DNA from 2 places in the Ferdinandcohnia sp. FSL W7-1320 genome. Region 2 is predicted to be linked to the other one. Evidence: riboswitches for the same ligand, from Rfam matches in the RefSeq annotation. Region 2 holds a riboswitch; the other holds the start of a gene.
The links. A riboswitch is a leader RNA that binds a small molecule or an ion and turns the genes downstream of it on or off. The one in region 2 is predicted to bind FMN.

Region 1: it holds a riboswitch for FMN, as region 2 does, so the genes downstream of both, NST91_RS14550 (ECF transporter S component) here and ribD (bifunctional diaminohydroxyphosphoribosylaminopyrimidine deaminase/5-amino-6-(5-phosphoribosylamino)uracil reductase RibD) in region 2, are expected to answer to the same signal.

What each region holds. Positions count from the first base shown of each region.
Region 1 covers NZ_JBBPAM010000001.1:2,917,629-2,929,550, reverse strand. Annotated here, with positions in the region: gene NST91_RS14595 (DUF5392 family protein) at 1-264, opposite strand, end outside; gene ybaK (Cys-tRNA(Pro) deacylase) at 667-1,152, opposite strand; gene NST91_RS14585 (YfiT family bacillithiol transferase) at 1,245-1,763, opposite strand; gene NST91_RS14580 (TolB family protein) at 1,904-3,148, shown strand; gene NST91_RS14575 (secondary thiamine-phosphate synthase enzyme YjbQ) at 3,173-3,568, opposite strand; gene NST91_RS14570 (zinc ribbon domain-containing protein) at 3,590-3,793, opposite strand; gene NST91_RS14565 (TIGR01777 family oxidoreductase) at 3,851-4,747, opposite strand; gene NST91_RS14560 (IS110 family RNA-guided transposase) at 5,175-6,404, shown strand; gene NST91_RS14555 (nuclease-related domain-containing protein) at 6,690-7,547, shown strand; gene NST91_RS14550 (ECF transporter S component) at 8,210-8,785, opposite strand; FMN riboswitch at 8,950-9,079, opposite strand; gene NST91_RS14545 (LLM class flavin-dependent oxidoreductase) at 9,188-10,189, opposite strand; gene NST91_RS14540 (Nramp family divalent metal transporter) at 10,387-11,637, shown strand; gene NST91_RS14535 (DUF421 domain-containing protein) at 11,751-11,922, shown strand, end outside.
Region 2 covers NZ_JBBPAM010000001.1:1,960,070-1,971,991, reverse strand. Annotated here, with positions in the region: gene NST91_RS09910 (DUF2935 domain-containing protein) at 1-653, shown strand, start outside; gene NST91_RS09905 (hypothetical protein) at 698-1,111, opposite strand; gene scpB (SMC-Scp complex subunit ScpB) at 1,187-1,777, opposite strand; gene NST91_RS09895 (segregation/condensation protein A) at 1,777-2,541, opposite strand; gene NST91_RS09890 (YjcZ family sporulation protein) at 2,942-3,031, shown strand; gene NST91_RS09885 (DUF309 domain-containing protein) at 3,156-3,686, shown strand; gene NST91_RS09880 (GNAT family N-acetyltransferase) at 3,698-4,075, opposite strand; gene ribH (6,7-dimethyl-8-ribityllumazine synthase) at 4,265-4,732, opposite strand; gene NST91_RS09870 (bifunctional 3,4-dihydroxy-2-butanone-4-phosphate synthase/GTP cyclohydrolase II) at 4,772-5,941, opposite strand; gene ribE (riboflavin synthase) at 5,959-6,615, opposite strand; gene ribD (bifunctional diaminohydroxyphosphoribosylaminopyrimidine deaminase/5-amino-6-(5-phosphoribosylamino)uracil reductase RibD) at 6,624-7,715, opposite strand; FMN riboswitch at 7,901-8,100, opposite strand; gene NST91_RS09855 (peptidylprolyl isomerase) at 8,390-8,824, opposite strand; gene NST91_RS09850 (DUF1002 domain-containing protein) at 9,017-9,886, shown strand; gene lysA (diaminopimelate decarboxylase) at 9,936-11,255, opposite strand; gene NST91_RS09840 (spore germination protein) at 11,431-11,922, opposite strand, start outside.

The DNA of each region.
Region 1 (11,922 bases), 960 kb from region 2:
TTTTTTCTTAAATTTTGCTTCCTTTGATAATGCAAATCCAATAGCTCCGAGTATTGCATATATAACAAGTGATGGAATTGCTTCATTTGTAAACGGCATGAAAAATAATAAGAATCCTAAGTTGATAAGTGAAATCGTGATCAATGGAAATGACCAGAATATATATTTAGAGGTTTTATCCATGATCGGACTAATTTTCTTATGTAGCTGCTCAAGCTCCTTCGTAATAAATAATGGGAAATTTTTCGTTGTAAATATATTCATTATGAACTCCCCTTCCTTTTAAGTGGATGAGAAAAAGCCTATATCTTAATGATATAGGCCTCAAAAGACAAAAAAGACCTATACCGTATTATTGGTAAGGTCTTGCTAACAACATCATAGTTGCCAACAAAGCCGAGAGAACGATTCTCTGTATTGACGACTTTGCTGTTAAAGCTACTCCCCTTAAGGGTATTAAGTTTAAATATTTGATACTCATATATTAACATATTAGCGTTTTCCCAACAACCCTTTAAAGATATTGAGAGGGAAATCTTCTCATTTAGGACTTTCGTTTCTTCAAAAATATCAGACGATCCACTAAAAAAACCTTCCGACTATGGAAAGTTTTGATTGAATTCATTTATTGAGTTTTTCGAGGATTGTGTCACGGTATGGTACTTCTTACGCTTTAATGATATCTGCGATACTACCATTAGTGGTGGAAATTAGGTCATCTACTTTTATCTCCACTTGCACTCCGATTTTACCTGCACTTACAACAATACGATCAAGATCGTTAGAATGTTCGTCAATAAAAGTTGAATATGTTTTTTTCATACCAATCGGAGAACACCCACCTCTAATGTATCCTGTATGTTTTTGGATATCCTTAACCGGTATCATCTCTACTTTTTTAACACCGGATACGGTTGCTGCCTTTTTAAGATCAAGTTCTTCCTCTACTGGAATCACGAACACAAAGATGTCCTTTGTATTGCTGTGAGCAACAAGTGTTTTATAGACCAGTTTGGGGTCTATTCCGACCTTTTTTGCCACAGAAACCCCATCAATTTTTCCATCATTGCCTTCATAGGTATAGATTTCATATGGAATTTTTTTTGAATCTAAAATTCTCATGGCATTTGTCTTTGTTTGTCCCTTTGCCATTATTTGACCTCCAATAAATATATGTAGGTTTATGATAATTAAAGTTGATCGGAAAAGCTATGCTTTTAATGGCACCGCTTTTCCTGAAAATTTTACCAGCCTTTCCTTGTAGACAATGTTGTGATATGTGCAAGATGATGATTACCATGCCAAGCGCAGAATCCTAAAAATACACCCAGTTTCATTTCGCCACCTTCTGGATGAACATAGGTCAATTGGAAATCGCCCTTTCCGAAGTTTTGTAGAAGAGTCACCCATCGCTTGTGAACACCTTCGATAATCGCTAATGAAGCATCAACTGGTAGAGTCGAATCTGCAAGCTTTGCCCACTCGGCTTCGTCATACGGTTTAATAACTGGATTATTTTCTGTTGCGGCTAATTTAAAACGAATATATGAATTCATCGATGCGTCTGCAATATGGTGAACAACCTGTCTAAGTGTCCATCCACCTTCACGATAAGGTGTGTCAAGCTGTTGGTCTGACAATTCATTCACTGCTGCCCTCACCAATCCTGGTAATTTCTCAATCTCCTTAATCCAATTGGTGATTAATTCTTCTGTTAAATCCCCCTGAAATTGGAATTCTCCTATCGGATAACGTTCATCCATCCATATTCCCCTCCTAAAGAAATTCAAAAATGTAAGGCTTATTCCCATTTTAACAAATACTTGGAAAAATTTCTGCTACACATACTCCGAGGATTTTAGATAGAAATTAAGGTATATATGAGAAAAAAGGAGGAATTTAGATGTATCGATATTTGATAATGACAGTTTGCTTACTTTTGTTTGTTCCTATCCCTATCTTTGCAGAAAGCCAACATTCTATAAAAGCAAGTTTTATACGAGATGGTGATGTTTGGTTATTCATGAATGACAAAGAAATTCAAATTACTTCATCAAAAAATGTATACTCAAAGCCCTCTTGGTCCCACGATGGAAAGTGGATTTTATATCAACTCTCTACACCATCAGAGTTTGAAAAGGACCAACAACAATCTGAGATATGGGCTTATCATGTAAAAACTGGTGAGAAACAGAAATTATTCTATGATGGCTATGCACCAACCTGGTCTCCGACGGATAATGTGGTCGCTTTTAATGCTAGTGGAATCCTAGATATCTCTGATCTTATCCGTTTCTATAATATTGCAACAGGTGTGCATGGCTTCAGTTGGCTTCCAGATGGAAGCGGCTTCCTCCTTTCTTCCTCAGGTGTGTTGCAGCCTGACGGATGGACAAGCGCGACACTTTATACCAAAAAGGTAAACGATAATTACCATGACATTGATTTATATGGTGGGGTTGAACGTTTTTTTCAACTTCCGCGAGAAGTTGGAACAACGAAAGAAAATAAATTAATTGCCGTGTATGCGGATCATTTTGAATACTCACCAAGTAAAAAATGGATCTCGTTTATCGTTTCTCCTACTGCATCATGGTCAATGGACAGCAATATGCTTTGCGTGATTGATAGCAAAGGGGAAAATTTTGAAGTATTGGATGAAATTATTTTCGGAGTAGGAAAACCGAAATGGTCCCCAAGTGCAGATACACTTGCGTATATTGCGGGTGGCGGAAGAATTGTCTTTGGCTTTAAAAACAAAGATTTAAAGGTTCGGGAAATGCCAGTTTCAAGTACGTATACTCCAGCAGACTACGCAGAATTGGACTTTGATTGGCTATCAAACGAATCGATTGTTGTCTCTCGTGTCCACGAACAGGAATGGACCAATGATTTTAGCAAGCATCCCCGTCCTTATCTTGTTCGTATTGATTTAAAAGCAAATAATCAAATAAAAATAACCGAACCTCCAAGTGGTGTTGGAGACTTTAGTCCACAATTTGTCCCTTCTATTAATAAACTGGTATGGACTAGAGGCGCATCTATCCTTGATCATAAAAGAACACTTTGGAAGGCAAATCCTGATGGTACTGATGCTAAGGAGTGGATTCACGATATAGATGAAATTGTTTTTTACAACGGTGAATAGGCGAATCTATCAGGATTCGCCTTTTTATATGATTTTCACATAAAAGGTACGTGTTCGTGGACCATCAAACTCACAAAAGTAAATACCTTGCCATGTCCCTAAAAGTAAACGTCCTTCTGTCACAATTACGTGTTGTGATGCGCCAACAGTACTTGCCTTCAAATGAGCTGCAGTATTTCCTTCCATATGACGGTCTAGCTCATGATGCCATGGGTAGACCTCATCGAAACGACGTAACATATCCCGTTTCACATCAGGGTCCGCATTTTCATTTATCGTTATTCCAGCTGTAGTATGGGGGCAATATACGACCACTACGCACCCTTTCATTCCACTTTGATCAACTACCTCTTGGACTTTATCTGTTACATCTATCATTTGGTCTCGCTTATTTGTTTGTATAGTGAACTGTTGCAACATGATTAATTTGTCTCCTTCATATTATCCAAAGAATAAATCAAGTATGTTTGATGCTTTCGAAGAATCCCTGTTGTAAAACTCAGAGTATCCACAATTCTTACAAAATACCACAGTAAAACGATTATTTTGTATATCTAACATTTTTGTAATCCCTGAACCTGTCATCGAAACATCCTTCGTTCCGGCATTCGTACTCCCACATTTAACGCAACCTTTACTTTGCATAAAATCTCCTCCATTACGTTTTAATAGTATTATTTACGGTTATATGGGAAAATAGTTTCAACATTTTTGATTTATTATTTGTGCAAGAGCCTGGTCGATTGTGGGATAGCTAAAAATAAAACCTTCTTTTACAAGGCGTTCTGGAATAACCCACCTACTTTTTAAAATTAGTTCCGTTTCCGTTCGAATAAAAATCGCACCAAGTTCAAGAAGCCAAGCTGGTGCAGGCAAACCTAGTTTCCGATTGAAAGCTCTTTTAAGTGCATTCATCAAATCACGATTTGTAATAGGGTTCGGTGTTGAACAATTAAATACCCCTGATAAGTGGTTGTGTTCCTGAATGTAAAGAATGATTTTGAACAAATCCTCAATATGAATCCAACTGAATCTCTGAGTTCCAGGACCCTGAATTCCACCTAGTCCAAAGCGAACTAAATTTTTATAAGGTATCATTACCCCTCCATCTGAACCAAGGACGATCGAAATACGTAGTGCTATTTGCCTTGTTTTCGGTAATATAAAGGAAAAAAAGGCCTCCTCCCATCTTTTTGCTACTTCCACTGAGAAACCACTACCAATTTCCCCGTTTTCCTCGGTCATCGGTCTGTCCTCCGCGTGGCGATAGATAGTAGCTGTACTAGAATTAATCCATAAGGAGGGTGGATTGTTACATTCTTTTATTGCATCCCCCAATAGTTTTGTCGTTTCAGTTCGTGAATTGAGAATTTCTTGTTTGTTTCTCTCATTGTATCTGCAATTGACGGACTTTCCGGCAAGGTTTATCAGCATTTCGGCATCCTCTAAAGCTTGTATAATCCCCGTTTTATCCTTCCACGTTATGTTTGGTGCATTTCTAGAAATAACTTTAACTTCATAGCCAAGTTCAGTGAATTTTTTATTAAAGTAAGTACCCACAAACCCAGTACCACCCGCAAGGACGATTTTCTTTTTCATCGCTCCATCCCCTCGTATAGTAAGTTTATAGTCCTCTTTCGAGGTAATTTCCAATTAAAATATTGTTCTTTGATAATTCTATAGATGTTAGTTCAGATAGTGGGGGGCTAGCCCCCCACCATCTGAAAAAGTTTTCCAAAGGGTGGACTTTTCGTGATGTCCCTAGATAATGGTCTTAGGATCGTTTGGGGGATTTCTATCATCTCCTGTAGCTTTGACTACTACAAAAGTCTGTCTCCCCAGTCCTTGTTCGAACTTCTAACCCGCAGGCTGTTCCCTTTGGCAGCCCATGCTGGAAGTTGCAGCTTCCAGGCAGCTCATGGACCAAAGTGAGTTCTAATACGCGAGGGTGATTGACCGACAAGTACACTGGGGATATCCCGAAGAGTCCTTCCCTTGATCCTAGATTGAAAGGAGGTTAGCCACCATGAAATTATTTGTTGGAATAGACGTTAGCTCTCAAGATATGAAAGCTTGTGTCATGAATTTTGAAGGAAAAGCATTAACTGCTCTCACTGTTGACAACAATTTGACAGGGGCATCTTATCTGAAAGATCTGATTGTCAAGATAGCCCAAAGTAACTCAATTTCCGAGATTCAAATCGGGATGGAGGCCACTTCAGTCTATAGTTGGCATCCTGCTATGTTTTTTCACGAGGATGAATCTCTTAAAGAATTTAAAACAACAGTCTTTACTATTAATCCAAAACTAATTAAAAAATTTAAAGAGTCATATGTTGACCTGGATAAAACAGACCAAGTCGATGCTTGGATTATTGCAGATCGCTTACGGTTTGGACGTCTTCCACTAACGGCGGTCATGCAGGAACAATTTATTGCTCTTCAAAGGTTGACAAGAATGAGATATCATCTCGTTCATAACCTAACGCGAGAAAAGCAATATTTTCTGCAACACTTATTTTATAAGTGTAGTTCCTTTACGACTGAAGTGGATAGTTCGGTTTTTGGAAATGCCATGTTAGAGCTATTTCTTGAACAATATAGCTTAGATGAAATTAGCTCAATGGATCTTCAAGAACTTGCGAATTATCTTCAAGATAAGGGCAAAAATCGCTTTACTGACGCCGAGTGTGTGGCGAAATCCATTCAAAAGGCTGCGAGATCTTCCTACCGATTATCAAAGTGTGTGGAAGATTCTATCGACCTATTATTAGGGACTTCAATAGAGTCCATCCGTAGTATAACTAAACAGATTAAAGAACTTGACAAAGCCATCCAAAAGCTTCTAGAAGGTATCCCTAATACCTTACAGACGATTCCAGGAATAGGCCCAGTCTATACCGCTGGTATTTTAGCCGAAATTGGACAAATTGATCGCTTTGATAACCAAGCTTCCATTGCCAAATATAGTGGACTTACATGGTCCAAGCATCAATCAGGCAAGTTCCAAGCTGAGGAAACCAAAATGATACGTTCAGGAAATAGATTTCTTCGTTATTACCTTGTTGAAGCTGCCAACTCGGTTCAACGAAATGAACCTGAATTTCGGGCATACTACCTGAAAAAATATCGTGAGGTTCCTAAGCATCAACACAAAAGAGCACTCGTCTTAACGGCAAGAAAACTTGTGCGGTTGGTCGATGCGCTGCTACGCAACGATCAAGTCTACACGCCAAGAAGGAAGGTGAATAACTAAAGGATAAAACATCCTAAATCCTTCAATGTTTTCCAGTAAATGGTTTAATATCTTACTGGGTTTCTTAAGTATTGTCTTTTTTAGGTATTGGTTGGCTTACAATTTCCAATTCCTTAGATTTTGGTACTTGACATATTACCGCAGGACTTTTTGCTGTATGTATAAATAGTTTACCATTTTATGGTGTTGGTTTGGAAAAATGAGTATAATAGATTTGAAATTAAATAGAAAGGTTGTGAAGTATGATTTAAAAGGAACGAACAGAATCTATAGTGATCAGAAATTATGAAATTACTACAAAGTAGAGACGAATTACAAGAAAAACAATATTGTTCAAATCTGTTTAAGGGATATGATGGAGAAGTTTTGTTTGATTCTTATACAAGCAAGTTAGAATGCGAATGTTTAGTAATAAATGATTTATTACTCCAATATAACAACACCACGTTCCAAATTGACACCCTGATAATTACCCCAGACAAACTCTATATTTTTGAAGTGAAAAATTATGAATGTGATTATTTTTTTGAATCAGACATCCTTTACAAGAAACCAAAAAAAGAAATCTACAATCCACTTATCCAGCTTCATCGTAGTGAATCTTTACTACGCCAATTGCTCCAAAGTTATGGTTTTACAATACCGATTCAAGCTTACGTAGTATTTGTAAACCCCGCTTTCACCCTATACCAAGCACCACTTACAAAACCAATAATCTTTCCAACACAATTACATGCATTTTTCCAAAATCTAAATAAGTCGACTGCAATGTTAAATAAGAAACATAAAGTACTAGCGGAAAAGTTAGTTTCATTGCATATGGAGGAGTCCCCGTACAGTACATTACCGAAATATAAGTATAGTGACTTACGGAAAGGGATATGTTGTGTGAATTGTAGATCATTATCTGTGAATATTGTGGGAAGAAAGTGTATTTGCCAAAACTGTGGTAATGAAGAAATGGTTGTGGATGCTGTAAAACGTAGTACGGACGAACTAAAATTACTTTTCCCTGAATTGAAGATCACAACAAATATTATTCATGATTGGTGTCAGATTGTGGAGTCTAAACGACGAATTGGTAGGATATTGGATAAGTTTTATACTAAAAACGGATTGCACCAGTGGACATATTATGATTAATACAACTCAAATAAAACATAAAACTTATAGATTTATTGCATGAGGAACATAACATGATGTTCATTGATGAGTTAAGTACCTCATCGAGTGTATGAAGTACTTAACTTGATGATCATTGTCGAGTAAGTTCTTCATCTGGGCTATGAGGAACATAACTTGAGGCTCATTGACGAGAAATGTACTTCATCGAGGGTATGAAGTACTTAACTTAATGATCATTGTCGAGTAAGTACTTCATCTGGGCTATGAGGAACATAACTTGAGGCTCATTGACGAGAAATGTACTTCATCGAGTGTATGAAGTACTTAACTTGATGATCATTGTCGAGTAAGTTCTTCATCTGGGCTATGAGGAACATAACTTGAGGCTCATTGACGAGAAATGTACTTCATCGAGTGTATGAGGAACATAACATAAGAATCATTGACGAGTTAAGTACTTCATCCAGGGTATGAGGAACATAACTTAAGTATCATTGATGAGTTAAGTACTTCATCGAGCGCATGAAGAACATAACATAAACGTTATTGACGAGTTAAGTACTTCATCCAGGGTATGAAGAACAAAATTCAAGCCCCGATATGAGTTAAGTACTTCGTTCAATACCTTAGTTATTAACCAAAAACAGGCACCCACAAGTGGGTGCCTGCATTTCAGTACTCTATATCGATGAAGCTTGTTTATTGATCCACGGATGTAAGCGGGTATATAACAACATGAAGATTGTTGCTACGATCAAGCCTTTTAGTAAGTTGAACGGTAGGATTGCGTAAACCACCATTTTAAGTGCCTCTGGTGATGACATCGCCGGGATATTCAAGAAAAAGTTGAATGCCGGTAAGAAGACATAATAGTTAAGAACACTCATGATGATTGCCATCATGGCTGTCCCGCCAATTAATCCGATTGTTAAGCCTAATTTTGTTTTTAATAGTTTAAAAATGTAGTAGGTTGTTAGTACAAAGATTATCCCTGCTACAAAGTTTGAGATGTGACCGACTGGTACACCTGTTTCACTGCCGGTAATAAAATAATCAATCATGTTTTTGAATAATTCAACTAAGATACCGGCCATCGGTCCAAAAATAAGTGCTGCAAGTAAAGCTGGAACATCACTAAAGTCGACGTTCAAGAAGCTTGGGAATGTTGGCAATGGAAAATTGAAGAACATGAGAATGTACGAAATCGTACTCAACATTGCAATTGCCACAAATTGACGTAAAGGTATTTTTTTCATTTTTCTTTCCTCTCCTCTTTTGTCGATCCACCTCAAAAGAAGAAAGGTTCAGCATGTTAAGACATACCCAAATAAAAACCCCCAAGAATGGTTTCTTGAGGGAGTTAAGGTAAAGGCATGCTTAATAAACGTTCAAAAGGTTAAAATTTTTGAACGCGCAGAACCTCCATCTTCTCCCATCCAGACTATACTGTCGGCTTTGGAATCGCACCAAATCCTGCCTTGCGGCTCGCGGGCTTAGAGAATAATCTCATCACCGCCGGTCGGGATTTTCACCCAGCCCCGAAGATAGATCATTATTTAATTATACATTATTTTATCAAGTTTATAGATTATTGTGAAGCAATTTGCTTCTAGTCGCCCAATTATTATAAATGGTACCTATTTCTTGAGCAAAAGCATTTACTTTCCATCTACAACTTCTTTTAATATCTCATACGAACGTTTTTGTTTATTCGGATCATAGATGTATGAAACGGCCATTAGTTCATCGACATTATATTTTTCCTGGAAGCTTGTTAATTGGTTCCTGATGGAATCTTTGCTTCCTAATAATGTAACACTGGACATAGAAGTTGCCATTTCTTTTTCAGGTTGATTCCAAAGTTCATCCATGTTATCAACGGGTGGCTGTAATGGGGTTTGAGTACCACGAACAACATTTAAGAAAAATTGTTGCATGGTTGTGAGTTCCCGTTTAGCCTCTTCGTCTGTTTCTGTTGCAATTACATTTAGGCAAACCATCATGTATGGAGAGCTTAAATATTCCGATGGTTCAAAACGTTTGCGGTAGATGGAAATCGCTTCTTCCATGAACCGAGGTGCAAAATGTGATGCAAACACATATGGTAGCCCTAATTTGGCAGCCAAATATGCTGAATCCGTTGATGAGCCAAGAATATAGATTGGTACATCTGTACCAACTCCTGGATAAGCTTTTACATAGCCTTGTTTTTCCATAGGTCCAAAGTATGTTAGTAAGGCATTTACATCATTAGGGAACGTATAGACAGAATCATTATGCGACCGTCTTAAAGCACTTGCGGTCATCATGTCGGTTCCTGGTGCACGGCCAAGTCCTAAATCAAGACGGTCTGGATAAATAGTGGCCATTGTTCCAAATTGTTCGGCCACAACAAGTGGTGAGTGGTTTGGAAGCATAACACCTCCCGATCCAACCCGAATTTTTTCGGTGTGTTCTAATGTATGTTTTATTAAAATTGGAGTTGCTGAACTAACTAGTGTGGGTGAATTGTGGTGTTCAGCGATCCAATAACGTGTATATCCCATTTCTTCTGTTGCTTTGGCTAGGTCCACCATTGCATCGATTGCGTCTTTCCCATTCTGTCCTTTGCGAATTGGAGCAAGGTTTAGAACGGAGACTGGTATATTTATATTTGTCATTTTACGAATCCCTTCTTCCATTTTTCCTCAGTCCTATTTTAACAATTGAAAGGTAAGAAACAAACTTTCCTGCTTGAGGAAATATTCCTAGGCATATTCAGACCATTTGCATCAAGTGTATTTTTCTAGTGTGTGATACAATTTTAAACTATAGAATTATCGTAATAGTCAAAAAATGTTACAAAGGGGACTAGTTTATGTCAAATCTTCATACACAAATAGATGCACCTACGAGTTATAAAAAGAAATTAGCGATGATTGGGCCAGGTTTTGTAGCAGCCGCAACAGGTGTAGGTACTGGTGATTTGGTAGCGGCATTGGTTGCAGGGGCAGGCTTTGGCTTAGTATTTGTATGGGCAATCATTCTTGGTTCTATTTTCAAATATTTTTTAAATGAAGGTGTAGGTCGTTTGCACCTTGGCACAGGTAAAACGATCATCGAAGGCTGGCAGCAAATGGGAAAATGGGCCACTGGTTATTTCGGTGTGTACTCTGTTATTTGGGGATTTGTGTATGGAGCCGCAGCGACTTCCGCCTGTGCTTTAGCCATGAGTGCGATGTTTCCTGTACTTCCGTTTTGGGCATGGGCTGTTATTCACGCTATCGTAGGATTCCTCCTCATTTGGAGTGGTCGTTATCTCCTATTTGAAAAAGTAATGATGATTCTAATTGGTCTAATGTTTGTTTCTGTAGTTGGTTCTGCAATGTTATTCCTCCCTAGCCTTGGTGATTTATTAAACGGGTTTGTCCCAACTGTTCCCAAAGGTTCTTTTATGCTAACACTCGGACTAATTGGAGGTGTTGGCGGAACAATCACGATGGCTTCGTATGGTTATTGGTTAAGAGAAAAAGGCTGGAAAGGAAAAGAGTGGATTCCGATGATGAGGTTGGATGCAAAGGCAGCCTATTTTATGACTGCGCTGTTCACTCTTTCTCTATTAATAGTAGGAAGTCAGTTCCTTTTTGGTAGTGGAATTGAAATCCAGGGAGAGCAAGGGTTGTATCAATTATCGGAAATGATTGGGGATAAATTTGGTAGCGAATTCACGTGGCTCTTCTTAATTGGATTTTGGGCTGCGGCATTTTCTTCTCTTTTAGGGGTTTGGAATGGGGTTCCTTATCTATTTGCAGATTTTGTACGACTGATGAAAAAAGAACATAATCGAGCAGTTACTGAAAAAGACAAAGCCTACCGTGCGTATTTAGCTTGGTTAACCTTCCCGCCAATGCTTCTTTTATTCTTTGGTAAGCCTGTTCAACTAATTATTTTATACGGTGCCCTTGGAGCTCTGTTCATGCCATTTTTATCGATAAGTTTAATGTGGTTACTTAACTCCAAGCGTGTTGAAAAAGAATATAGAAATAATTTACTATCCAACATTGTATTTGTTGCATGTTTGATTCTGTTCGCAATTTTATCCGTTCAACAATTGGTAGGATTATTCTAGAGCATATAAAAACACTTTCTATTCCCCTGAGATAGAAAGTGTTTTTTATTGCTAATAGTTGTAATGTACTTAGTACAAACTAATTAGAAAATTAAGGTTAAGGTGGAGGAATTATGCACTTTTTTGCTTCACAAGAGCATCTCACTGCTGTTGAATGGATTCTCAGAGCTATTGTTGGCTTTGCGTTCTTTATCGTGATAGCTAGAATGATGGGGCAACGAACGATTTCTCAGGTTGGGCTTCTCGACTTTGTTATCGTCTTACTAATTGGAAATATTATTGCTC
Region 2 (11,922 bases):
ATGCTGCACGTCAGCCTCTCTCTACAGTTCAACTAATTGCTATTATTAAAGAAGGTAGAATTGCAGGAGAACAGCTTCGCATTTTAAAGTTAGATATTATCAAAGAACAATTGGTTGGAAATGTAAAAATTAGCCTTACTCCTTCTTTTATCAATCATATGGTCAACGAATTAGATGAATGGCTTCGGGTATCCAGCTTCCTAGTAGAAGGAAAAAATGTACCACCAACTCATGCGCTTCATCACCACCTCATTTGGCTATTAGATGCTGCAGGTCACGCGGGTGGAATATCTTCAAATGTTGACCGAGTTGAAAAAGAATTACTCAAAAAAAGCGAGAAATTTGTTAAGGAATGGGAGGATTTTTACTTGAAAGCAGTAGAAATGGTTGGATTCTTACGTACCAATCAGTATGAATTTCCTGCCCTTTCCCGTTTTAACAATGATGTAGAATTAGAGATGAAAATTTTCAAAGGGTTTCTTGAAGAGTTAGAGGAGATGCAATTAAATAAAGAAATCCTAGGCGTCCTTACCCCACTAATGGCAGACCATATGGCAAGAGAAGAATGTTATTACTTAATTAAATTAGCCCAATCCGCAAAGGAAATCGATCAACCAAATTGTGATCCCACAAAGCCGCGCGTTCAAGAATAAAGAAAACCCCAATTGCTCGAAAGACTAGCAATTGGGGTCTGTTTTTATGGTTGTAAAAATTCCAGTGGTGATTTTACTTCATAGCTGTTTTTATGATGGAGATGTGTAAAAATTTCTTTCAATCTCTCAAATTGTATCTCTTTAAAATGTTCTTCAAATTGTTTTTGTTCATTGAGGTATACCCGTTTACGGTGACGGTACCCTGGGTTTTTAAGTAAACAAACTAATGCTACGAGATCCTTGAAATAAACTTCATTCGAATCAATTGTAAAAACTGGGTCTTCAGCAAAAGGAGTAAATGATGTAAATTGTTCATCAAAATAACGTAAATATAGGACTTGTAAAGTTTTTTCTTCTCCATCTTCAACGAATGTGACTTCAGATTGATTAAAGAAGTCTTCAAAAGTATTTTTTAACGTTTTCTCAAGCTCAAATCCACTACATTTTTTAATTATCACAATTTCACCTCATCAGCCAGCATTTTCCACTTAGATATATCTTCATATTACCATAGTTAACTTATTTAAGGTGAATTAATTTGAATCTTCTATTGTTTCTTGAAATCTTTCAAAAAACAGGTCTGCTTCCTCTTGAACATATTCCTCATCTACTTTTTCAGGAAGTGGAGGTAGTTCTTTTAAAGTTTTTAATCCAAAATACTCTAAAAACTCCTTCGTTGTGCCATACAAAATAGCCCTCCCTGTTCCTTCAACACGTCCAACTTCCTTAATCAATGCCTTTGCCATTAAGGTTTGAATCGGTCTTTCCGTCTTCACTCCACGGATTTCTTCGACTTCTGCACGTGTAATCGGCTGACGATAAGCAATAATTGCTAGTGTTTCTAAGGCAGCCTGTGATAATGAAGAGGATGAAGGTGATTCTACTAGTTTTTTTAGATACACGGCATGTTCCTTTTTTGTTGTGAGTTGGTAGGTTCCAGCTACTTCAACTAGATTAATACCTCTGCCAGCTTGCTGATAATCATTTATTAATTCATTGATGATATCTAGAGCCGTACTCTCATTAATCTCTAAAACAAGTGCCATTTGTTTTAATGTCAAACCCTCATCACCGGCAGCAAAAAGAAGCCCTTCGATAACGGCTTTCCAATCTATTAATTTCATTACATAAAATCCCTTTCCATACTCGATATATAAATCTCTGAAAAATTGTTCTGTTGTTCAATTAACACAGCATTCTTTTTCATTAATTCAAGAAGCGCAAGGAATGTGACAACCATATGATTTTTATCATGGTATGGAAAAAGCTCTGTGAATTTCTTTTTTCCACGATACCCTTTTAATTCATGAATAATCTCTTCCATCCTTTTCTCGATGGGTATTTCTTGCCTTGTGATTCTTGTCGCTAATGGTCTCTGCAGTTTTTTACGTCGCATTAGCTTTTGAAAGGCTCCTAGCATGTCATAGATATTGACATCTAATGAATGATCGATTGTAACATCCTTCGTAAACTCACTTAAGTCACTTGGAGGTTTTGTAAATAACTGAGACCGTTCTTCTTCTAAATGTTTTAAGTCATCAGCAGCATTTTTATATTTGCGGTATTCAATCAAGCGATTCATTAAATCTTCACGTGGGTCTTCTTCAAATTCAAATTCTGAATTTTCGTCAATAAGCTCTTCTTCCTGCTTTGGAAGCAGCATTTTACTTTTAATTGCTAAAAGCGTAGCAGCCATGACAAGATATTCGCTTGCTATATCTAATTGTAATACTTTCATAGCATGTATATAAATTAAGTATTGTTCAGTAATTTCCGCTACTGGTATATCATAAATATCAATTTCTAATCGATTGATTAAATGTAAAAGAAGGTCTAACGGACCTTCAAAGGAGTCTATTTTTACGCTGTAATGTAATTCCTCGCTCATCTCACCAAAAAAACCCTTCATCACAATTTCAATTTAATTATTACGCCTAAGTGTATTTGCACCCAGAATTTTGGCCTACAGGAAGTGTGTCAAAAAGACGTAACCACATGAAGTGGCATTCTTTTTCTTTGAACTTTCTGGCCATAAAGCTTCCATTGAAACTCACATGTCTCCGCCTGAGGCTTTATCATTAACCAGCAGGAACCTCTGCTGATTCAAGTTAATTTTAACACAATAATTAGTATAGAACATAATTTGCATTCAAGCCATATCAGGTTTGTGGATATTTGTTCCAAATTTTTTCAAAAAAAATAGTGTTAATATGGACAATCGCCCACACATGAAGAAGTAAAAACCATACTATAACTGTGTAACCAAGAAAATTAAGGAGGTATTTTACATGGGTGACGGATATAACTTCGGAGGCGGATTTGCCTTAATCGTAGTATTATTTATTCTTTTAATTATTGTTGGTGCAGCTTGGTTCTAAGAAAAACTAAAATTTGACAATAAGGTGTTCGGCATTTTGCTGAGCACCTTATTTAGTCCATGTTATGGATGTGAAAATATGATAAACTACATATACATATTGATAAAGGAGTGTGTTAAGCCACTTGTACCCTCAAGCTTATATTGAATATCTAATTCACTTCCATTGTGACCGGGACTATTTTGAATGTCATGAAATATTAGAGGATCATTGGAAAAAAGACCCTGTTGCAGAAAGAAAGCAATATTGGGTCGGTTTAATTCAAATTGCAGTTTCCCTTTATCATCAACGGCGTGGAAATCATGCAGGTGCTTTACGAATGATGAAAAGTGCATTAACGATATGTAAAGCCCAAAAAACTGCCTTATCTCAGTTAGGCATACAAGTTGATAAGTTGATTGAAATATTACAAAAGAAATATCATGAAGTTGAAATCGGCGCACCCTATGAAAGTATTAACTTACCACTTAATGATCAAGTCCTTATAGAAACTTGTGGTTCCCAAGCTTTACAAATTGGGATACCTTGGGGGACCAAGAGTGACTTATCAAATATAGAATTGATCCATAAACATAGATTACGTGATAGAAGTGAAGTAATTGCTGAGAGACAAAAACAATTCATCAAAAAGCAAAAATTAAGGAACGAAAAATAAGAAGGACAGTCTTAGGACTGTCCTTCTTCGCATTTTTCATTCTCCGAGAAATCACATTTCTCAAAAAAGGCTGCGGTATGTTCATTTGGTCGTAACTCACGTTCTGGAAAATGCTCTTTAAGTGCCTTCACCATCTTTTTCCCAATGCCTTGGTATCGATGGGATGGATTGACACAGATATGTTGAATTTCTACAAGATTCCCGTCATGGATTGTTGTTCCGATAATTCCTACAATATCTTCTTCTTTCCACAAGAATAACTGCTGAGTGTCATCTTCATCATATTGCTTCATCGTTGCTTGCAGGTTCTTTAAGTCCTTTTCAGTCGGCATAAATGAAAGAAGCCCCATTGCGATTTTCTCATAATTCTTTTTATAACGAATTAACATATAAATCCCTCATTATCGAAAAAACTTTCCGAGTAGTATATTTTTTCAAACTGTCTACTACTTTTAGACTAACCTTATCACATTAATTAAGAGTACCATTTTCTATTCTTTTTTTCCATAGTCTTTTTGGAATACCCTTAAATTTAAATTATTACCAATATCTTGTAATTCTATACAAAAACTTATATATTATTCAAAAGAACGGGATAAATTCGCCATTTCAATTGCAGTTACCGCAGAATCCCATCCTTTATTTCCTGCTTTTGTTCCTGCTCTCTCGATTGCTTGTTCAATTGTATCTGTTGTTAAAACACCAAACATAACAGGTTTTCCAGTGGATAATGCAGTTGCAGCCAATCCTTTTGCTACTTCGTTACAAACATAATCATAGTGAGAAGTTGAACCTCTAATTACAGTACCTAACGCAATAACTGCATCATATTTGTTCGATTCAGCCATCTTTTTTGCGATTAACGGAAGTTCAAACGCTCCTGGAACCCATGCTATTTCAACATCTTCATCTGCAACTCCATGTCTTTTCAGTGCATCAAGTGATCCGCTTAGTAGCTTCGCTGTAATAAATTCATTAAAACGTGCAACTACTATCCCTACTCGTAAACCTGTACCAACTAAATGTCCTTCATAAATTTTATTCATCATGATCCTCCTATGTTATAAGTTATTTGTTCTATTTTATTAAAAATGAAGTATATGCCCTAAATTTTCCGTACCTTTTGTTTCATCTATTTGAATGGGAATACGGTCAACAATCTCTAAATTATATCCCTCAAGGCCAGCAATTTTTCTTGGGTTATTCGTTAAGAGTTTCATTTTCTTAATGCCTAGATCTCTAAGGATTTGTGCACCAATCCCATAATCCCTTAATTCCGGTAATCCCCCTAGTTTTTTAGAAATTTCAGCAGAGTCATGTCCTTCTTCTTGGAGTTTATAAGCACGCATTTTATTAATTAAACCAGGTCCTCTACCCTCTTGACGCATATAAAGGAGGATTCCGGAACCCACTTGCTCGATTTGGCGCAATGCTGCATGAAGCTGTGGTCCACATTCGCATTGCTTTGAGCCGAATACATCCCCAGCTATGCATTCCGAATGTACTCTAACTAATATCGGTTCTGTTTCACTAATCTCACCTTTTACAAGTGCAATATGTTCCTTATTATCAATAAGACTGGTGTATCCAATCGCTTTAAAGTCTCCATATTCTGTTGGAATGGTTACTTCAACTTCTCTTTTAACCAATTTTTCTTTACGATTTCGATATCGAATTAAGTCTTCAATCGTAATCATTTTTAAGTTAAATTCATCTGCGATCTTACGTAAATCAGAAACTCTAGCCATTGTTCCGTCTTCTTTGACAATTTCACAAATCACTCCCGCAGGCTCTGCACCTGAAAGCGCGGCTAAGTCAACAGCCGCTTCGGTATGACCGGCTCTTCGAAGTACTCCACCTTCCTTAGCAATCAAAGGAAAGACATGACCTGGTCTTTTGAAGTCGGACGCTTTAGACTCCGGATTAAGTAACTCCATTATTGTTGTTGAACGTTCGATTGCACTAATACCAGTTGTAGTTGTTTTATGGTCGATACTCACTGTAAATGCAGTTCCATGTGGATCCGTATTGTGCGCCACCATTGGCTCAAGATTTAGTTTTTTCGCTAAAGTCTCTGTAATGGGAGTACATACGAGTCCACGTCCATGTGTGATCATAAAATTAATAACCTCTGGGGTTGCTTTATCAGCAATCGCGATAAAATCTCCTTCATTTTCACGATCTTCATCATCACATACAATAATTACTTTTCCTTGTTTTAGTTCTGCAAGTGCTTCTTCGATTGGATCAAACATTGAATTCCCCCCTTTTGTTATTTAAAGCCATGTTCTTCTAAAAAGCTTGCTGTAATCTTTGTTTTAGTTGAGTTTCCTTTCGCAAAGGACCTTTGCATAAATTGACTGACATATTTGCCAAGCATGTCACACTCAATGTTTACAATGTCTCCTACTCCTTTTTTTCGCAAAATTGTTTCTGTTAGAGTATGAGGTATGAGCGAGAGAGTAAATGTATTTTTCGTTAGCCCAAAGATCGTCAAACTCGTTCCATCAACGGTTACTGATCCTTTATAAATCATGAACTCGATAAGTTCTTCAGGAATTTCGATTTCATAATACACCGCATTCCCTTTGGGCTCTTTTCGAACAATTTTTCCGATACCATCCACATGTCCTGAAACGATATGTCCTCCAAAACGCCCATTTGCAGACATTGCTCTTTCGAGGTTGACATCATCATTGCGTTGCAAATCACGTAACGAGGTTGATTTAACCGTCTCAGGCATCACATCAACCGTGAATCCATCTGATGTAAATTCGGTCACCGTTAGACAAACCCCATTAACGGAAATACTATCTCCAAGATTCACATCATCAAGTATTTTTCTAGCTTTAATAACCATTTCAACCGAATCCTGTGATCCATTTATCGCCTTAATTTTCCCGATTTCTTCTACAATTCCTGTAAACATTCTTTCACCTACAATACCGGTTCGGCTATGATTTTTACATCTTCTCCAAGCTGTTCGACCGATGTAATTGTTAATTGTAATGAATCATCAATCGATTCAATTCCAGAGCCACCAATTGCCGTTGGTGCTTGCTTGCCACCAAATAGTTTTGGTGCTAAATAAACGATAACCTGGTTAATCGCTTTTTCCTTTAAAAAGCTGCCATTCACTTCAGCTCCACCTTCCACAAAAATTGAGGTGATCCCTTCTTCACCTAACCTTGTTAACATGGTGCTGATAGCTAAATTAGCCTCTTGTAATTGAATAATTCGAACACCTTTTTTTCCAGAAAACTCGTTTATTTTCTCCTGGTTTACTTGGTTGGAAACAATAATCCATGTCTCTGCTTTGCCGTCATTTACAATTTGTGAATCCAGTGGAGTTCGTAATTTTGAATCCAAAATAACACGAATAGGATTTTTCCCCGTACCATTTGGAAGTCTAGTTGTTAAGCTTGGGTTGTCCATAAGTACCGTGTTAACACCAACAAGAATGGCATCATGTATACTACGATATAAATGAACGTCTTGTCTTGCAGCGTCACCTGTTATCCACTTGCTCTCACCAGTAACGGTCGCTATTTTTCCATCAAGAGTGGTAGCAGACTTTAGTGTTATATATGGTCGCTTTTTTTCTAAATAGTGAAAAAAGACTGAGTTTAATGCATCAGCTTGTTCCTTACAAACCCCAACCTCTACTTCAATTCCTGCTGCTTTTAGTTTGGCAATGCCTTTTCCAGCGACGAGTGGATTAGGGTCTGTGGTTGCAACTACAACTCTTTTTACCTTACTTGTTATTAACAAATCTGCACAAGGTGGGGTTTTCCCATGGTGACTGCATGGCTCCAATGTGACATAAGCAGTTGCATTTTGAGCCTTTTCTCCTGCCATCCTAATAGCATGTACCTCTGCATGAGGTTCTCCCGCTTTCAGATGTGCTCCGATTCCTACAACTCGTCCTTCATTTACAATAATTGCACCCACAACAGGGTTTGGAGTGGTTTGTCCGACCCCCGCTTTTGCTACATTTATCGCTAAATTCATATAATCCTGATCTCTCATTTTACTACGCTCCTTTCTTTTATCTTTTACTTATTCGGGAGTTTCTATCTTAGTTACCAAAATAAAAAAGACCTCGGAATACAATCCGGGGTCTGATAGATGTAATCAAGTAACACAATATGTACTTTTGCCCAACACAAATAAGGGTATAATGAGCAAATTTTTTCACATACCTGTACGTACCTAACATCCTTCTCCCATCCAGACTTTAACTGTCGGCCTTGGATTCTCACCAAGTCCACCATTTTAAATAAGAAACCAAAACCTTGTTTCTTATGGCGAAAGGGCCAACCAACATAAAATGCGGCATTAAAATGGGTCACGGGCTTAGAACAAATTGTTCATTACCGTCGGTAAGGAATTTCACCTAACCCCGAAGGAAAATATTTAATTAATAATAATTTTTAGCGATTTAAAACAGTATAACATAAAGTATTATTATTTTGTCGAATTATACGCTTCTGCATTCAAAATTATCACTTATTCATAATATTTAACCAAAATTAGACAATAAACAACCAATAAATGACTCCCCAAGCCAAAGATAATAATAATAGAACAAAAAAAACTGTCCATTTTCCTTTTCCCATGTAGTTTCACCTCAAGCAATATTATAGGACAATAAAAGAAAAAGACACAACAAGTTTCACTTGTTGTGTCAAAAATCTACTTTTTTATTCTTCCCAAACTTTAACTTCTTTCATAATATCGCCTTGTTTAATGCGATAAACAGACTCTAAGCCTTCAATCACCTGACCAAATACTGTATGTACTCCATCTAAATGAGGTTGTGGCTCATGTACGATGAAAAATTGGCTTCCACCAGTATCTTTTCCAGCATGCGCCATTGATAACGCTCCAGCCACATGTTTATGTGGATTTCCTTCAGTTTCACACTTTATAGAATAACCTGGTCCACCAGTTCCGTTTCCGCGTGGGCAACCACCTTGTGCAACAAAGCCTGGAATTACACGATGGAATGTAAGGCCATTGTAGAAACCTTCGTTCGCAAGTTTTTCAAAGTTTGCTACTGTTCCAGGTGCTTCATTTGGATATAACTCAATTACAATTTTTTCTCCATTTTCGAATTCAATGCTTGCTTTTTTCATTTGAAACCTCCGCTCATTTTCTTTCGTCCATATGTATTGAACGAGTTCATTTTACTATAAATGGTTCTAATAATCCAATACGAAAGAGGGGAGATTTCCTAAATACGAGTCAATAAGATATTTATAATTGAGAATAATGTATAATAAGTACGATGGATACCTTGTTTTTCTACAAATAAAGGAGGAACTAGTTTGAAAAATAAACGTATACTCTCATTTTTACTTGTATTTTCACTCATTTTTCCATCACTTAGCTTCGCTGACGCTGTACCTGGAGATGTGATTATTACACTTGGTCAAGACTTAACAGAAACTCAAAAAGAAACAATTTTAAACGAAATGAACGCACCTGAGAACCCACAAATTGTGGTTGTTACAAATGAAGAAGAACACCAATACCTTGGTCAATACATTCCAAAGGCTAGAATTGGCAACAAGGCCTTATCCTCTGCTTCTATTACCATTGGAGAAAAAGGATCTGGATTAGATGTAACGATAACGGAGCATATCACCTTAATTACAGAGGAAATGTATGCAAATGCATTAATTACAGCTGGAGTTAAAGATGCAAAAATCTTTGTAACCGGTCCAGGTAATGTTTCTGGAACCGCTGCACTAACTGGAATTATTAAAGCATATGAAGTTTCCTCTGATAAAGCTATTCCAGAAGAAGTGAAGCAGATTGCAAACGAAGAAATGGTAGAAACAACAAAATTAAGTGAAAAAATTGGAGCGGAAGATGCTGCGGCATTAATGGCAAAAATAAAAGATGAGATTGCAAAAAATGCTCCCAAAAACGATGAGGAACTCAGGACTATTATCGTTAATGCAGCCAATGACTTAGGAATCACACTAACTGATGCTGACATAACAAGATTAATGGAGTTGTTCAATAAGTTATTAGAACTCAATATTGACTGGAATCAAGTTGGAGAACAACTAAATCTAGCTAAAGAAAAGCTAACAAATTTTCTTGAGTCTGAGGAAGGGCAAAGTTTTCTAGATAAACTAAAAGAATTCTTTGTCAATCTCATAGACGCTATTAAAGGTTTGTTTAAATAATTGGCAATAAATAAAAACCCACGAAAATAGTGGGTTTTTTATTTACTGTTTATTCAACTACTTTTGATTTTAATGGAACGTCTAATCTTACAAGATCCTCATAGCTTTCACGTTGAACTACTAACTGTGCTTCTCCATTCTCAACAAACACAACTGCAGGTCTTGGAATACGGTTATAATTATTAGCCATTGCGTATCCGTATGCCCCTGTACAGAACACCGCTAACATATCATCTGAACTTGCTTTTGGTAATGGTAAATCCCAAATTAGCATATCCCCGGATTCACAGCATTTTCCGGCAATCGATACAGTTTCCTCTACTGGATCCTGTACACGATTAGCTAAGACAGCCTCATATTTCGCCTGATATAATGCAGGTCTAATATTATCCGTCATGCCTCCGTCAACAGCAAGGTATTGTCGAATATTTGGAACTTCTTTTCGTGAGCCTACAGAATAGATGGTTGTCCCCGCGTCCCCTACAATCGATCTGCCAGGCTCAATCCAAATTTCTGGTATATCGATGGAAAGGTCATCTGCATGTTTCTTTACTTCCCCAATGATTGCTTCTACGTACTCTGATGGTGGTAGTGGTTTATCTTCTTCGGTGTAGCGAATTCCAAAACCGCCGCCTAAATTTAATACTTTAGGTGTAAAACCGAAGCGATCTTTCCATTCCTTGAGTTTACCAAACATCTTGCCTGCAGCAACCAAAAACCCTGTTGTCTCGAAGATTTGTGAACCAATATGAGAATGAATACCTAATAAATTTAAAGATTCTGACTGAAAAGCAAGCTCTACGGCCTTGTCTGCCTGTCCATTTTCTAGTCCAAATCCAAATTTCGAATCATCCTGACCAGTTGTAATATAATCATGAGTGTGTGCTTCAACTCCAGGTGTTACACGTAATAAAATCTTTACCGTTGTTTTATTTTCAATACAAACTTGCTCTAATAATGAAAGTTCATAAAAGTTGTCAACAACAATACAGCCAATCTTATTTTTTATCGCCATATCTAGTTCTTCATAGCTTTTATTATTTCCATGGAAGTGGATTCGTTCTACTGGGAATCCTGCTTGTAACGCAGTAAATAATTCTCCGCCAGAAACGACATCTAGGGAAAGCCCTTCTTCTTCAGCTAGCTGAAACATCGCAATTGTTGAAAAGGCTTTACTCGCATACGCAACCTGTGCAGGAATACCTAATCGGTTGAATGTTTCAAAGAAACCTCTTGCTCGCTCTCTGATAAGTGCTACGTCATACACATATAAAGGTGTTCCGTATTGTTTTGCTAATTCTACTGTGTCAACGCCACCAATTTCTAAGTGGTTTTTTTCATTTACCTTGCTTGTTCCATGTAGATACATCTAATTCCCCTCGTTTCTGTAAAGTACTCATCAGAGCCTTTTTCGTTAAGCACACTTTCGTGCCACACCATCATTAAAGAAGAAAAGACAGCTGATATAGTCATCAGCTGTCTATCCCTTCTTTAACGCTGTGCTATATGAAAATTAGATTAACACAACGTATAATATGGTGCAACTATTGTTTGAAAGGTTTTTGAGGATGTACAATACTCGGTCTTAGTTTTGCCCCAGGAACTGATGTTCGAATGAAGATTTGTAATAAAGCTTTTGCATTAAATGGTAAAAATGGCCATAAATATGGTGTGTTAAGAGAACGAATATTCGCTAAGAACAAGAAATAGAGTGTACAACCTATGACAAAACCTGGTGTTTTAAATATGGCTACGAGTATTAATAAGAACAATCTTGCTATCTTATTCGCAGCACTTAATTCATAGCTTGGTGTTGCAAATGTTCCAATCGCAGCAATCGCGACATATAGAATAACCTCTGGAACAAACAAGCCAACATCAATTGCAATTTGACCAATTAAAGCAGCTGCAATTAATCCCATTGCGGTAGATAATGGGGTTGGCGTATGTATGGCCGCCATCCTTAAGAATTCAATTCCCATATCAGCGAGAAATATTTGAACTACGATCGGTATATTCGATTTCTCATTTGGACC